3 regions of the Streptomyces sp. NPDC048002 genome follow, and region 2 is predicted to be linked to each of the others. Evidence: riboswitches for the same ligand, from Rfam matches in the RefSeq annotation. Region 2 holds a riboswitch; each other region holds the start of a gene.

Region 1 (5,097 bases), on a different contig from region 2:
ACGGTGACGAGCTTGGTGCCGTCGGGGAAGGTCGCCTCGACCTGGACGTCGTGGATCATCTCCGGGATGCCCGCCATGACGTCGTCGCGGGTGAGCAGTTTGCGGCCGGAGGCCATGAGCTCGGCGACCGTGCGGCCGTCCCGCGCGCCTTCGAGGATGTGCGAGGTGATGAGGGCGACCGCCTCGGGGTGATTGAGCTTCACTCCGCGGGCGCGGCGCTTCTCGGCGACGTCGGCCGCCACATGGATCAGCAGCCTCTCTTGCTCGTGCGGGGTCAGTTGCACGTCCCACCTCACAGTCCTCGCTCCGGACCGTGCGGGGCCCGGCTGCCGCGGCCACGGGCAAAGTGCCTGGTGGCGTGGAGGGAGGCTAGTTGGACCGAGTTTCGGGCACGTTAACCGAGCTGTGATCCGACCGGACCTCCGAGGCGGCGGCGACGAGGGCCTCCGACCCCCGCGCGCAGGGCTCCGAAGAGGTCCGCCCACCCTCGGCCGGAGGGCGGGCCACCCGGGCGGGCCGGACGGCTGATACCCGGGCGGGCCGGACGGCTGGCGATCAGGCTGCCCGGAACCGGAAACTGACGCGCGCTCACCTCTCACCGGCGTGCGCGCCGCGCGGGCCGTACGGTGAGCGCCGCCGGTCTCGCGTCACCACTCCCCCGCGCTCGGACAGTTGACGCAGGTGAGCCGGGTCGGACCGTCGGGACGCCACGCCGAGCCGTCCGGAGCCGAGTCGAAACGGACCAAACGACGTACCCCCTTTCAGCGTAGACATGGCTCCTTTTGTCGACCCGTCAGAGTTGCGCAACGCGCGTGGACCGAACACCGCATCGGACGTTCCGTCGCTGGTCCGGACCTCCCCGGGCACCTCGACGATCGTTCGAACGGAGCAGTGTCCACCCGAACGGGTGAGTGGTGACTAACGCCACAAATACCCGGTTCCATTGGGATTTTCGGACATCCGTGGGCCAAGATCCCTGTCTGACGACAAGCCCCCGCCACCGCGGCGGGGCGGTCCGGGCGGACGCCGAGTCCTGCCGCCGCCCGGATGACCGGTCGACAGGAGTGCATCGGCAGGAGTGGAGGACCCGAGCACGACGGGTCGCCGGCGCGGAGGTTCGCGCCGAGCAGCCCTTGGGGTGAAGCCGCATCGCGGCCGGGCAACTTCGCCAGCCCGAATCCGACAGGTCATCCTTCACAGGCGGCTGACGAAGGGTTGCGCATGACTGCGCTCAATCGTGTCCCGTCGCTGATGGTCCGGGCCGGTACGGCCTCGGCCCTCACCATCGCCGCCGTGGGCGGTTCGATCGTGGCCCCCGGCCTCTCCGCTGAGGCGGAGGCGGCCACGCCGGCGACGAAGGCACTCCAGGTCGCGGCCTCCAAGAAGGGTGCCCCGTACAAGTGGGGCGCCACCGGACCGCACCGCTTCGACTGCTCCGGGCTCACGCTGTACGCGTTCAAGAAGGCGGGCAAGAAGCTGCCCCGTACCGCGGCCCAGCAGTACAACAAGACGCGCCACATCTCCGCCAACAGCCGCAAGGCGGGTGACCTGGTGTTCTTCCACTCGGGGTCGAACATCTACCACGTCGGCATCTACGCCGGGAAGGGCAAGCTCTGGCACTCCCCGAAGACCGGGGACGTGGTGAGGCTGCAGAAGATCTGGACCAAGAGCGTCTGGTACGGCCGGGTGAGCTGACCCGGCGCCCGAGGGGCGGCGGCGTCCCTGACTCGCCGCCGCCCCGACGGGCACTCAGGAGACGGCCTCGAACAGCAGGACCGCGCCCAGGACCGTCAGGGCGGTACCGGTGACGGCCTCGACGGCACGGGCGGCCCGCGGCCGGCGCAGCCACCGGCCGAGCCGGTCCACGAGCAGCGCCACGGCCGGGAACCACAGCAGGGCCAGCACCACCACGATCAGCGCCAGCAGCAGCGTGCGGGGCAGCGCGGGAGCCCCCGCGGGCACGAACTGGGGCAGCAGGCTCAGGAAGGTGATCGGCGCCTTCGGGTTGAGGGCGTTGGTGACGAAGCCCTGCCGCAGCGGGCGCCCGCTGCCGGGAGCCTCCGTGGGCTCGGCGGGCCGGGGCCTGCCGGGAGCCTCCGCCCGCTCGGCGGGCCAGGGTCTGCCGGGAGCCTCCGCCGGCTCGGCGGGCCGGGGCCGGCGCAGCGAGAGCAGGGTACGGGCGCCGAGGTGGAGCACATAGCAGCCGCCCAGCACCTGGAGCGTGCGGAAGAGGGCCGGCACCGCGGTCAGGACGGCGGCGACGCCCGCGACCGCCAGGGCGGTGTGCAGCAGCAGCCCGCCCGTGATGCCCAGCGCGCAGGCGACACCGGCCCGGCGCGAGACGAGGGCGTTGCGTACGACGACGGTGAAGTCGGCCCCGGGCATGGCGACCATGCCGGCGGCGACCCCGGTGAAGGCGAGCAGCTGTGCGTCCATGGGCCCAGCCTGCCGCTCCGGAGCCTTCAGCAGGTATGTCGAATAACCTGGGTCCGCCTTAAGCATCGCTTTGGGCTCAGGCTCTCCCAGACAGGTCTCCCGGCATGTACGACCCCACACGGCTGGCGGCGCTGGTCGCGGTCGCCGAGTCCGGTTCGATCACCCGGGCCGCCGAGCGGCTCGGCTACACCCCGCCCGCGCTCTCCCAGCAGCTGGCGAAGCTGGAGCGGGAGGCGGGCACGCCCCTGCTCGTCCGGCACCATCGCGGGGCCCGGCTCACCGGAGCGGGCGAGCTGCTGGTGGCGCGGGCCCGTCGGGTGCTCGACGAACTGGAACAGGCCCGGCACGAGCTGGCCCGGCTCACCGGTCTGGCCGGGGGAACCCTGCGGCTCGGTACGTTCCAGACCGCGGGCGTCCACCTGCTGCCGCCGGTGCTCAGCGCCTTCCGCCGGGCCCATCCGGACGTGGAACTGACCGTCAGCAACCACGAACCGCCCGCCGGGGTGGCCGCGGTGGCCGCCGGGGAGATCGATCTGGCCCTGACGCACACCTACGAGCCCGCGGAGCCGGTACCGGTGCCCTCGTCCGTCGTCCTGGAGCCGGTACTGGTGGAGGAGCTGGTCCTGGTGACCGCCCCCGGGCACGCGCTGGCCGAGGGGAACTCAAGGCTTCCGCTGAGCGAGCTGGCCGGGCAGCCGTTGATCAGCATGGCGCCGGACCATCCGGCACGGCAGGGGGTGGAGGCGGTACTGGCCCGGGCCGGGGCCACGCCGGCGGTGCTGGTGGAGACCCCGGTGTACGCGCTGGTGTGCGCTCTGGTCAGCGCGGGGCTCGGAGTCGGGGTGGTGCCGGAGATGGTGGCGCGGACCGCCGTCACCCCGGTCGGGACGCGCGCGCTGGAGGGGGGAGAGCTACGCCGCACGATCTCGGTCGCCCGGCGTGCGGAGGGCGCGGGGCCCGCCGTGGACGCCTTCCGGGCGCTGCTGCGGGGCGCGTTCGCTAAGGCTCCTGCTGGACCGCGGTGGTGACCTGCTGAGCCCCGCTGGTGACCTGTTGGGCCCCGCTGGTGACCTGTTGGGCCGGTACGGTCCAGGGCAGTTCGATCGAGACCGTCTTGCCGCCCTCGCGGGTGGGTCTGACCCTGAGCCGGCCGCCGCACTCGGCGGTCAGCCAGCGGATGATCACCAGGCCGCGGCCGTTGTCCTGCTGCACGGCGGCGGGCAGCCGCTTGGGGAGGCGGGGATGGCTGTCGGTGACCCCGATGCGCAGTTGTTCGTCCTGGTGCAGTTCGATGTCCACCGTGAAGGTGGGTGACTGACCCAGGGTGTGCTGTACGGCGTTGGTGGCGAGTTCGGACACGATGAGCCGGATGGTGTCGGCCGCGTCGGTCTCGGCGGGCAGCCCCCACTCCGCCAGAGTGCTGAGCACATAGCCGCGGGCCGCGGAGACCGAGGCGGGATCGCTCGGCAGAGTGACGGATGCTTCCAGATGGTCTGCCATGGCGACGTCGTCCCTTTCCCACGGGACCGTGGTCCGACACGGAGCGGATGGTTCGAGTACGGTCCCGGACTGGTGCTTCTTCGCCAGACTGCCATTACCGCGCCGGTCACGGTGGCGATCCACCAAGATATGCATATATCTGTCGCTCAAAGCGGTGAACTCTGCTACGCGAGACCGTATTTGGGCGGCCCGGTTGGAGTAAGGAGGACCGTATGCAGCACGGTCCCGCGGTGCGCCGCCGAAAGCTGGGCGCCGAATTGCGCGCGTTGCGCACCAGCGCCGGTCTCACCAGTGGTGAGGCGGCACGGATGGTGGGCTGGCACCAGTCGAAGGTGAGCCGGATCGAGACCGGCGCCAGCGGCGTGAAACCGGCCGACGTGCGGTTACTGCTGGACGCGTACGACGTCGGGGACTCCCGGATGCGGGAGTTGCTGCTGGTGCTGGCGGGGTCGGACGACGGCGCGGGCCGGCACCACTGGTGGCACGCGTACCGCGGGGTACTGCCGCCCGCCTACCGGGACTTCATCAGCCTGGAGTCCCAGGCGAGCGCGATGCGCACGCTGGAGACCTCGGTGGTGCCGGGGCTGTTGCAGACCCGCGAGTACGCGCAGGCGGTGACGCGGGCGGCGGTGGGCGGCCCGGACGAGCCCGACGACCGGCTGGACGCGCTGGTCGAGGTGCGGCTGGCCCGGCAGGACGTGCTGCGCGGCGAACCGCCGCTGGAGCTGAGCGCGGTGCTGGACGAGGCGGTGCTGCGCCGGAGGGTCGGCGGCCCCGGAGTGATGACCCGCCAGTTGTGGCGGCTGGTGGAGGCGGGGCGGCTGCCTCAAGTGCGTTTGCAGGTACTGCCGTTCACCGCCGGGGCGCACATCGGCATCACGGGCCCTTTCGTTGTCTTCTCTTTTTCGCGCACTTCTGATCTGGATGTGGTTGTTCTCGACCACTTGACGAGTAGCCTCTACCTCGAACGGAAAGAAGACCTCCAGGCGTACACGGAGGCCTTCACCACCCTTCAGATCCACGCCCTTTCGCCCGAGGAATCGTTGGATTACATCGCCGGGATAGCTGACGGCGCGTAAGGAGGCACCATGTCTGCACTGCCTCGGAACGTACCTTCCAGTACCGATCTGCAAGCCGTGCGCTGGCTGCGCAGCAGCTACA
Region 2 (5,097 bases):
CGAGGATCTTCTCCTCGTACGAGTCGTCGGGCGGCGGGGTCTTCGTGCTGCGGCGGGCCATCGCTGCCAAGGCTCCTTGCTGACGCGTGAACTGGATCTGACGCGGACCATTGTGGACCGCGACACTGACAACCCGGACCAGGACCCGGCGTCGCCCGGTCCGCCCGGTGCGGAGTGGGGGCTCCGCTCACGGCTGCCCGCAGGCTACGCGATCCGCGCCGGGCGTCCGCCCTCGGCGTAGGCGGACCGGGAACTTCACCAGGGCCGCGCACGCTTGCATACAGTGGCAGGACCGGCAGGAAGACCGCGGTTTGCACGACCGCGTCCGCGATCGAAGGGACGTACATGCCCATGGGTCACACGGCCACAGACCAGGCAGGCACCGGGGGCCTGACAGCGACCGAGCACCGCCTGGCCAACGGCCTGCGCGTGGTGCTCTCGGAGGACCACCTGACCCCGGTGGCGGCGGTCTGCCTCTGGTACGACGTCGGCTCGCGCCACGAGGTCAAGGGCCGTACCGGCCTTGCTCACCTTTTCGAGCACCTGATGTTCCAGGGTTCGGGGCAGGTCAAGGGCAACGGCCACTTCGAGCTGGTGCAGGGCGCCGGCGGCTCGCTGAACGGCACCACCAGCTTCGAGCGCACCAACTACTTCGAGACCATGCCCGCCCACCAGCTGGAGCTCGCCCTCTGGCTGGAGGCCGACCGCATGGGCTCGCTGCTGGCCGCCCTGGACGACGAGTCCATGGAGAACCAGCGGGACGTCGTGAAGAACGAGCGCCGCCAGCGCTACGACAACGTCCCCTACGGCACGGCCTTCGAGAGGCTCACCGCACTCGCCTACCCCGAGGGCCACCCCTACCACCACACCCCGATCGGTTCCATGGCCGACCTGGACGCGGCGACGCTGGAGGACGCGCGCGCGTTCTTCCGCACCTACTACGCCCCGAACAACGCCGTGCTGTCGGTCGTCGGCGACATCGACCCCGAGCAGACCCTCGCCTGGGTGGAGCGGTACTTCGGCTCCATCCCGGCCCACGACGGCAAGCCCGCCCCGCGCGACGGCTCGCTGCCGGAGATCATGGGCGAGCAGCTGCGCGAGGTCGTCGAGGAGGAGGTCCCGGCGCGCGCCCTGATGGGCGCCTACCGCCTCCCGCACGACGGCACGCGCGAGTGCGACGCGGCCGACCTCGCCCTGACCGTCCTCGGCGGCGGCGAGTCCTCCCGCCTCTACAACCGGCTGGTGCGCCGCGACCGTACGGCGGTGGCCGCCGGATTCGGCCTGCTGCGGCTGGCCGGGGCGCCCTCGCTGGGCTGGCTGGACGTGAAGACCTCCGGCGATGTCGAGGTCCCCGTCATCGAGGCCGCGATCGACGAGGAGCTGGCCCGGTTCGCCGAGGAGGGCCCCACGGCGGAGGAAATGGAGCGCGCCCAGGCCCAGTTGGAGCGCGAGTGGCTGGACCGGCTCGGCACCGTCGCGGGCCGCGCCGACGAACTGTGCCGCTACGCCGTCCTGTTCGGCGACCCGCAGCTCGCCCTCACCGCTGTCACGCGCGTACTGGAGGTGACGGCGGAGGAGGTCAAGCAGGTCGCCCAGGCCCGCCTGCGCCCCGACAACCGCGCGGTGCTCGTCTACGAGCCGACCGTCCCCACCGACACCGTGCCGGACGCCGACGCCGAGGACGTCGAGTCCGCGGCCACCGTGGAAGCAGCCGACGACAACGAGGAGACGGCCAAGTGACCGAGCTCGCCCCCATGGACTTCCACCCCCAACCCCAGGCGGGAGAGCCGAAGGTCTGGGCCTTCCCGGCGCCCACCCGCGGCACCCTCGACAACGGTCTGACCATCCTGCGCTGCCACCGCCCCGGCCAGCAGGTCGTCGCCGTCGAGGTGCTGCTGGACGCCCCCCTGGAGGCCGAGCCGGCCGGTCTGGACGGCGTCGCCACGATCATGGCGCGCGCCTTCTCCGAGGGCACCGACAAGCACACGGCCGAGGAGTTCGCCGCCGAGCTGGAGCGCTGCGGCGCCACCCTCGACGCGCACGCCGACCACCCCGGTGTGCGCCTCTCCCTCGAAGTGCCGGTCTCCCGGCTGCCCAAGGCGCTCGGCCTGCTCTCCGACGCCCTCAGGGCACCGGCGTTCGCCGACAGCGAGGTCGAACGGCTGGTGCGCAACCGCCTCGACGAGATCCCGCACGAGCTGGCCAACCCCTCCCGGCGCGCCGCCAAGGAGCTGTCCCGGCAGCTGTTCCCGGCGACCGCGCGCATGTCCCGCCCGCGTCAGGGCACCGAGGAGACCGTCGAGGCCATCGACTCGGCGGCCGTCCGCGCCTTCTACGAGCGGCACGTCCGCCCCGCCACGGCCACCGCGGTGGTCGTCGGCGACCTCACCGGCACCGACCTCGACGCGCTGCTCGCCGAGACCCTCGGCTCCTGGACGGGTTCCTCCGCCGAGCCGCGCCCGGTGCCCCCGGTCACCGCCGACGACACCGGCCGCGTCGTCATCGTGGACCGCCCCGGCGCCGTCCAGACGCAGCTGCTGATCGGCCGTGTCGGACCCGACCGGCACGACCGGGTGTGGCCGGCGCAGGTGCTCGGCACGTACTGCCTGGGCGGCACCCTCACCTCCCGCCTCGACCGCGTCCTGCGCGAGGAGAAGGGCTACACCTACGGCGTGCGCGCCTTCGGGCAGGTGCTGCGCTCCGCCCCGGACGGCACCGGCGCCTCGATGCTCGCCATCAGCGGCTCCGTCGACACGCCCAACACCGGTCCCGCCCTCCAGGACCTGTGGGCGGTGTTGCGCACCCTCGCCGAGGGCGGGCTCACCGACGCCGAGCGCGATGTCGCGGTGCAGAACCTCGTCGGCGTGGCGCCGCTGAAGTTCGAGACGGCCGCTTCCGTGGCGAACACCCTGGCCGACCAGGTCGAGCAGCACCTGCCCGACGACTTCCAGGCCACGCTGTACCGTCGGCTCGCCGAGACGGGCACGGTGGAGGCCACCGCGGCCGTCGTCAACGCCTTCCCGGTGGACCGTCTGGTGACCGTCCTGGTCGGCGACGCGGCCCAGATCCGCAAGCCCGTCGAGGAACTCGGCATCGGTGAAGTCACCGTCGTGACGGCCGAGTAGGGGCACCCTCGGATGTGAAGGCGCGGCAACGCGCGCGTGGGGCCCTGGTGACGAAAGCGCCACCAGGGCCCCTTTATGTCCGAATTGGGGGAGAGGCTGCCTGTCTGGCCTGTGGCATGCGCTACAAAAGCCCTGATCCGTTTGAGGATTGAAAGTTGTCCCGTTTAGCGTCGTCCGGGCTGTCCGTCAGGCAGTGCGCCGCGACCGCGGCACCGGACAGCCATCGCCGAGTCCCCGTACGGCGCGAGCCAGGGGAGCCGGGGACCCACAGTCCCTGGGGTGAATCGGACGCCCGCGCGCAGGCGAGGGGGTCCGTAGGAGACCTTCCTGCTCCGAACCCGTCAGCTAACCCGGTAGGCGAGAGGGAAGGAAAGGACCACCTACTTGATGGCGTTCACCCGCGCCACCGGGAAGCACCGTCGTCCCGGCCGGATGCAGCGCACCACCGTCCGTGCGGCGGGAGTGGCGGCGCTCGCCACCACCGGCGTCGTCGGCTCCCTCGCCGCTCCGGCGCTCGCCGCCGAGCCGGCCGCCGAACAGACCGGCCTCACTCCCGTGATCACCATCGGCGACTCGGTCGCCGAGCAGATCGACGCCCAGGCCGACGCCCAGCAGCAGGCGGCCGTGGAGGCGGAAGCCAGGCAGAAGGCCGAGGAGGCCGCGCGCGAGCGGGCCGCCGAGGCGGCCAAGGAGGCCCGGGCCGCCAAGGAGCGCGCCGCCCGCGCGGCCGAGCGCAAGCGCCTGAACACCTTCGTCTCCCCGATCTCCGGCTCCTACGTCTCCACCGGCTACAAGGCCGGCGGCGCGGTCTGGTCCTCCGGCAGCCACACCGGCGTCGACTTCCACGCCGCCGGCGGCACCTCCGTCCGCTCGGTCGGCGTGGGCACCGTCGTCGAGGCCGGCTGGGGCGGGGGGTACGGCAACCAGATCGTCATCAAGATGCACGACGGCACGTACACCCAGTACGGGCACCTGTCGTCCATCGGTGTCTCGGTCGGCCAGTCCGTCACCCCCGGCCAGCAGATCGGCCTCTCCGGCTCCACCGGCAACGTCACCGGGGCGCACCTGCACTTCGAGGCCCGTACGACCATGGAGTACGGCTCGGACATCGACCCGGTCGCCTATCTGCGCTCGCACGGCGTGAACGTCTGAGCGACCCCGCCACCGCTTCCCGTGACCCCGGCTCACCGAGCCGGGGTTTTCGGCGTTTCAGGGACATCACTGTCCAAAAAATATCCATGAAATCGGACCCCCCTTCGGAAATTCCGGCTCATTGCAATAGAGTCACTGAACACACGTCAGTCGTCGACGTTTCACGGGGATTAAAGCGGAGGTCGGTCATGCGTGTTCCGGCGCACTCGGTATGCACGGCGATCCGGGACGACATCGTCGCCGGTGTCTACGAGCGCGGCAGCCGGCTCACCGAGGAACTGCTCGCACGCCGCTACGGCGTCTCGCGCGTCCCCGTCCGGGAGGCCCTGCGCACGCTGGAGGCGGAGGGCTTCGTGGTGACCCGGCGGCACGCGGGCGCGTGCGTCGCGGAGCCGACCGAGCAGGAGGCCGCCGACCTGCTGGAGATGCGCACCCTGCTGGAGCCGCTCGGGGCCGCGCGGGCCGCCCAGCGGCGCACGGAGGCCCATCTGAAGGTGCTGCGCGGCCTGGTGCGGCTCGGTCAGGAGCGGGCCAGGAGGGGCAACAGCGAGGATCTGCGCTCCCTGGGGGGCTGGTTCCACGAGACGCTCGCCCAGGCCTCCGGCAGCCCTGCGCTGACCTCGATGCTGACCCAGCTGCGGCACAAGATCGCCTGGATGTACTCGGTGGAGGCGTCGGCCGGGCCGGTGGACGCCTGGGCCGAGCACGGGGCGATCGTGGACGCCGTGGCGCGCGGCGACAGCGAGCGCGCGCGGGCGATCACGGCCGTGCACGCCGAGCGCTCCAGCGGCACGCACCGGCTGCGGTTCCCCTCGACGGG
Region 3 (5,097 bases), on a different contig from region 2:
CCCCTTCTGGAGCACCGATGCCCCTCCCCTACGTCCTGCTGTCGGCGGCCGTCTCCCTCGACGGCTACCTGGACGACACCGGCCCCGAGCGGCTGCTGCTCTCCAGCCCCGCCGACTTCGACCGGGTCGACGAGGTACGGGCCTCGGTCGACGCGATCCTCATCGGCGCCGGAACCCTCCGCGCCGACAACCCGCGCCTGCTGGTCAACTCCCCCGAGCGGCGCGCGGCCCGGACCGCTGCCGGACGGCCGGAGTACCCCCTGAAGGTCATGGTCAGCGGCAGCGGTGACGTCGACCCGGCGGCGAAGTTCTGGCACACCGGCGGCGAGAAGGTCCTCTACACCACCGACCGGGGCGCCGAACGGGCCCGCGCCCTCGGCCTCGCCGCGGACGTGGTCCCCCTCGGCCCCGGCCTCGGCTGGGTCCCCCTGCTGGCGGACCTGCACGGCCGGGGCGTGAGCCGGCTGATGGTCGAGGGCGGCGGCCGGATCCACACCCAGCTCCTCCAGGAGGGCCTGGCCGACGAACTCCAGCTGGTCCTCGCCCCGCTCTTCGTCGGCGACCCCGCCGCCCCCCGGCTCTTCGGCCCCGGCGCCTACCAGCCCGGCCGGCTGCGCCTGGTGGAGTCCCGCCGCATCGAGGACGTGGTCCTGATGCGCTACGAACCCACCGCCCCCGGGGCCGGCGCGCACGCCACCACCGCCGACCACCACTGGCTGCGGCTCGCCTGCGAACTGGCCGAGCTGTGCCCGCCGTCCCGCACGGCGTTCAGCGTCGGCGCGGTGGTGGTGGCCGCCGACGGCACCGAGCTGGCCCGCGGGTACTCCCGGGAGGGCGACGACCCCGTGGTCCACGCCGAGGAGGCGGCCCTCGCCAAGATCGACCCCGCCGACCCCCGGCTGCCCTCCGCGACCGTCTACAGCAGCCTGGAACCCTGCGCCCACCGGGCCTCCCGCCCGGCGCCCTGCTCCCGGCTGATCCTGGAGGCGGGCGTGCGCCGGGTGGTGACCGCCTGGCGGGAACCGGACACCTTCGTGACGGGCGCCGACGGCAGCGGAGCCCTCGCGGCGGCCGGTGCGGACGTGGTCGTCCTCCCCGAGTACGCGGACCGCGCCCAGGCCCCCAACCGCCACCTGGCGGACTGAGCGGACCGGCCGCCGGGCGGTGCGTCGTGGGGCCCGGCGGGGCCCGAATCAACGGATGTGCTTTGCGCCCCGCGGATGACGTACACTGGTTTCACCGACGCGGGGTGGAGCAGCTCGGTAGCTCGCTGGGCTCATAACCCAGAGGTCGCAGGTTCAAATCCTGTCCCCGCTACTGAAGGCCGAGGGCCGGAACCCGAAAGGGTTCCGGCCCTCGGTGCGTTCCCGCACCGCTCACCCGCTCACCCGCTCGGCCGCCCCGGTTCGCCCCCGGTCCCCGCCCCGGGAACCCTGGGAGGACGGCGGATCGCGGCGGGAGGCGGGCAGTGCGGGCTTCAGGCGTGGGTGGGTCCCGGAGCGTGCCGTCCGCACGCACCCTCGTGCGACTCCTCCCGCCGCTGCTGATCGTGGGCGGTGTCCTCTACGACGCCTTCATGCCCCCGGCCTTCACCGCCATCCCCTTCTTCACCGCCGCGCCCCTGGTCGCCGCGCCCCTGTACTCCCTGGCCGGTACCTTCGCCGCTGGTGCCGGAGCCCTGCTCGCCGCGTACTTCGTGCACATCCGGTTCGCCTTCGGGGCGGACGTGGACACCGTCACCGAGGTGATCACCGTGGTCACGGTCGCGATCCTGGCCGTCGTGCTCAACTCCGTCCTGCGCCGCGGCGACCTGCGGCTCGCCAGCCAGCGGCAGATCGCCGAGGCGACCCAGCGGGCCGTGCTGCCCCAGCCGCTGGAGCGGATCGGTGCCTTCGACATCGCCGCCCGCTACGAGGCGGCGCAGGCCGACGCCTACATCGGGGGCGATCTGTACGCGGTGCAGGACAGCCCGTACGGCGTGCGGCTGATCGTCGGCGACGTGCGCGGGAAGGGCATGAGCGCGGTGGCCGCCGTCGCCGTGGTCATCGGGGCCTTCCGGGAGGCCGCCGAGGAGGAACCCACGCTGACCTCGCTCGCGCGGCGGCTGGAGCGGGCGCTGGCCAGGGAGGGCGCTCGGCGGGACGGCATCGACGCCTTCGAGGGGTTCACCACGGCCGTGCTCGCCGAACTCCCGCACGACGGCCATGTCGTACGGGTCGTCAACCGCGGTCACCCGCCGCCGCTGCTGCTCCACGCCGACCGCACCGTCCGCGCCCTGCCCGCCACGGAGCCCGCCCTGCCGCTGGGCATGGGCGACCTGGGCGACTGGCCCGACCGGGCCGAGGAAGCCGCCTTCCCGCCCGGTGCCACGCTGCTGCTGCACACCGACGGACTGTCCGAGGCCCGTGACGCGCGGGGCGTCTTCTACGACCCCCAGCTGCGGCTCGCGGGCCGCGCCTTCGGCCACCCCGGCGCGGTCATCCGGACCCTGGCCGAGGAGGTGCGCCGGCACTGCGGCGGCGGGATGACGGACGACATGGCCCTGCTGGCCGTCCGCCGACCCGAGGCGTTACCCGGTGTGATCGGGTGGCAGCCCTCCGCATAACAACTGACATACCGTCAGGAAAACCCGGGTCCGCGAGGTGTGGCCAACTCGCCCGATTTGAAACCTCCATGACCGTAAAGTCCTGGCCGGAAAGCTTAATGATCAAGAGGAACAGCTTGGAATCCGGGCCCCGGGTCTATTAACGTTCGATAACGCAGCGCGGTCGTCCCAGCCGTCACAAGAGGCGGCTCCGTGCGCACGCGCCGAATCCCGCAAGGGAACCGGGGAACCACCACCTTGGGGTGAATCGCTCGTAGCCCGCCGGACATGGACGGCGGATATACGCGCGTAGGAGACCTTCCTGCTCCGAACCCGTCAGCTAACCCGGTAGGCGAGAAGGAAGGAAAGGAGCGCGCCCACGTGGCGTCAAACCCGCCTGCCCCGTTCGTGCCGAGTCAGCGTGGCGACGAGACCTTCGTCTACGGCAGCCACCGCACCGACGAGGGCCCGTGGGAGGAGTGGAACCCCACCGCCGACACCGTTCGCCCGGTCCGCGGCAAGCACCGTGTGTCCAAGCAGCGCGGCGGCGGACTGGCCCGCAGCTCCACCGTTCTCGGCGTCGGTGTCATCGCCGCCGTCGGCGGGGCCGGCATGGCCAGCGCGCAGTCCGGCAAGCCGCCGGTCGCCATCACCATCCCCGACCTGCCGCTGATCTCCGACGACTCCGCGGACGAGCCGGAGCCCGAGGCGTCGACCTCCCCGCTCAGCAGCGTCGGCATGACCACCACGGACACCGAGCAGGGCGCGGCCGACGCCGGCGAGGCCCTGCGCGCCCGGATCATGGCCCAGGCCGAGCAGCAGCAGGACCAGGTCGACACCAAGGCCGCCCAGGCCGCCGCCGCTGCCGCCGAGAAGGCCGCCACGGAGGCTGCCGCCAAGGCGGAGAAGGAGGCGAAGGCCAAGGCCGCCGCCGCCAAGGAGAAGGCCGAGCAGGAGGCCGCGGCGAAGGCCGAGGCCGAGCGCCTGGCCAAGCTGGCCAAGGAATACACCCTGCCGACCTCCTCCTTCACCCTCACCTCGACCTTCGGCCAGGCCGGCTCCATGTGGTCCTCCGGCTACCACACCGGCCTCGACTTCGCCGCCCCCACGGGCACGCTGCTCAAGGCGGTCCACACCGGCACGATCACCTCCGCCGGCTGGGACGGCTCCTACGGCTACAAGACCGTGCTCACCCTGGAGGACGGCACCGAGATCTGGTACGCCCACCAGTCCTCGATCAGCGTCAGCGTGGGCCAGAAGGTCAACACCGGCGATGTGATCGGCCGGGTCGGCGCGACCGGGAACGTCACCGGCGCCCACCTCCACCTGGAGGTCCACCCCGAGGGCTCCACCTCCGGCATCGACCCGCTCGCGTGGCTGCGCGACAAGGGCCTCAACATCTGAGATCCACCCCCGGTGAACCCCGGCGGTCCTGATGACGACCCCCCGACATCAGGGCTGCCGGTTTTTCGCTGCCCGCCCGCGCCTAGGACCGGTAGGGGTTGTACGCGGGGTACGGCCCCGCCGGGTGGGCCGGGTACGTCTGCTGGTGGACGGTCTGCGGGTACACCGGCTGCGACGGATACCCGTACGCACCGTGCATCGGCCACGGAGCGGCCGCCACCGGCACCCGCGGAGCCGTGGCACGGGCCGCGTGGTCGAGGGCCGGCCGGGCCACCTCCCGGCGCAGCCACAGCTCCCGCAGCAGCTCCGCCTCCCGTACGACGAAGTCGGCACCCGCGCGGCCCCCGCGCCCCCGGTGCCGCAGGAACGCCAGCGAGGTCGCGTACGCCTCGTACCGCGCCACCTCCCGGGCCGCCCGTCGTCCGCCGCCGCGCCGGGCGTGGGCGCGGGCCAGCCGGCGGGCCCGCATCGAGCCGAGCGCGAAGGGCTCGCCCGGGGTGAGCCAGCCGGCCACCGCGTAGGCGGGCAGTTCCTCCCGCACCGTGCGCAGCTCCCGCTGGCGCGTCCAGACCACCAGCCAGGTCAGCAGGCCGAACGCGGGCACCATGATCGCCGCGTACACGGCGAAGAAGCCGTACGGTCCGAACACCGACGAGCCGTTCCACAGCGCGTGCAGGCCCATCGCGAGGAGCAGTCCGCACGGCGGCAGCAGGACCCGCCGCCACCGCTGGCGGGGGCCGGCGAACGCGGCGACGCCGAAGCCGATGCCGGTGAGCACGGTGAACAGGGGGTGCGCGAAGGGGGACATGACGATGCGCACGAAGAAGGTGGCGGCGGTGACGGAGGCGATGCCGCTGTCGCCGGTCAGCTGGTCGGTGCCGAAGGCGGTGCCGAGGTAGAGGATGTTCTCGGTGAACGCGAAGCCGGTGGCGGTGACCCCGGCTATCACCACCCCGTCGACCAGGCCGGTGAAGTCGCGCCGCCGGAAGAGGAAGACGAGGAGGACGGCCGCGGCCTTCGCCGACTCCTCGACGACCGGCGCTATGACGGTCGCCCCGAGGGTGTCCGCGCCGGAGGGGTCCGCGGTGGCCGTCGCTATCCACCGGGTG

What was found. A riboswitch is a leader RNA that binds a small molecule or an ion and turns the genes downstream of it on or off. The one in region 2 is predicted to bind cyclic di-AMP.
Positions count from the first base shown of each region.
Region 1: linked by a shared signal. The riboswitch ahead of AB0E07_RS29105 (C40 family peptidase) and the one ahead of AB0E07_RS20015 (M23 family metallopeptidase) in region 2 are both predicted to bind cyclic di-AMP.
Region 3: linked by a shared signal. The riboswitch ahead of AB0E07_RS13170 (M23 family metallopeptidase) and the one ahead of AB0E07_RS20015 (M23 family metallopeptidase) in region 2 are both predicted to bind cyclic di-AMP.

Region 1 is NZ_JBEZNL010000030.1:59,497-64,593, forward strand. It holds gene AB0E07_RS29100 (urease subunit gamma) at 1-284, opposite strand, end outside; cyclic di-AMP (ydaO/yuaA leader) riboswitch at 1,015-1,218, shown strand; gene AB0E07_RS29105 (C40 family peptidase) at 1,222-1,695, shown strand; gene AB0E07_RS29110 (LysE family translocator) at 1,750-2,436, opposite strand; gene AB0E07_RS29115 (LysR family transcriptional regulator) at 2,541-3,464, shown strand; gene AB0E07_RS29120 (ATP-binding protein) at 3,436-3,936, opposite strand; gene AB0E07_RS29125 (helix-turn-helix transcriptional regulator) at 4,149-5,015, shown strand; gene AB0E07_RS29130 (DUF397 domain-containing protein) at 5,025-5,097, shown strand, end outside.
Region 2 is NZ_JBEZNL010000015.1:44,997-50,093, reverse strand. It holds gene AB0E07_RS20030 (DNA topoisomerase IV subunit A) at 1-61, opposite strand, end outside; gene AB0E07_RS20025 (pitrilysin family protein) at 346-1,740, shown strand; gene AB0E07_RS20020 (pitrilysin family protein) at 1,737-3,125, shown strand; cyclic di-AMP (ydaO/yuaA leader) riboswitch at 3,340-3,500, shown strand; gene AB0E07_RS20015 (M23 family metallopeptidase) at 3,513-4,277, shown strand; gene AB0E07_RS20010 (GntR family transcriptional regulator) at 4,466-5,097, shown strand, end outside.
Region 3 is NZ_JBEZNL010000008.1:16,342-21,438, reverse strand. It holds gene AB0E07_RS13185 (dihydrofolate reductase family protein) at 18-1,145, shown strand; tRNA gene AB0E07_RS13180 (tRNA-Met) at 1,244-1,317, shown strand; gene AB0E07_RS13175 (PP2C family protein-serine/threonine phosphatase) at 1,469-2,605, shown strand; cyclic di-AMP (ydaO/yuaA leader) riboswitch at 2,797-2,954, shown strand; gene AB0E07_RS13170 (M23 family metallopeptidase) at 2,966-3,988, shown strand; gene AB0E07_RS13165 (PrsW family intramembrane metalloprotease) at 4,071-5,097, opposite strand, start outside.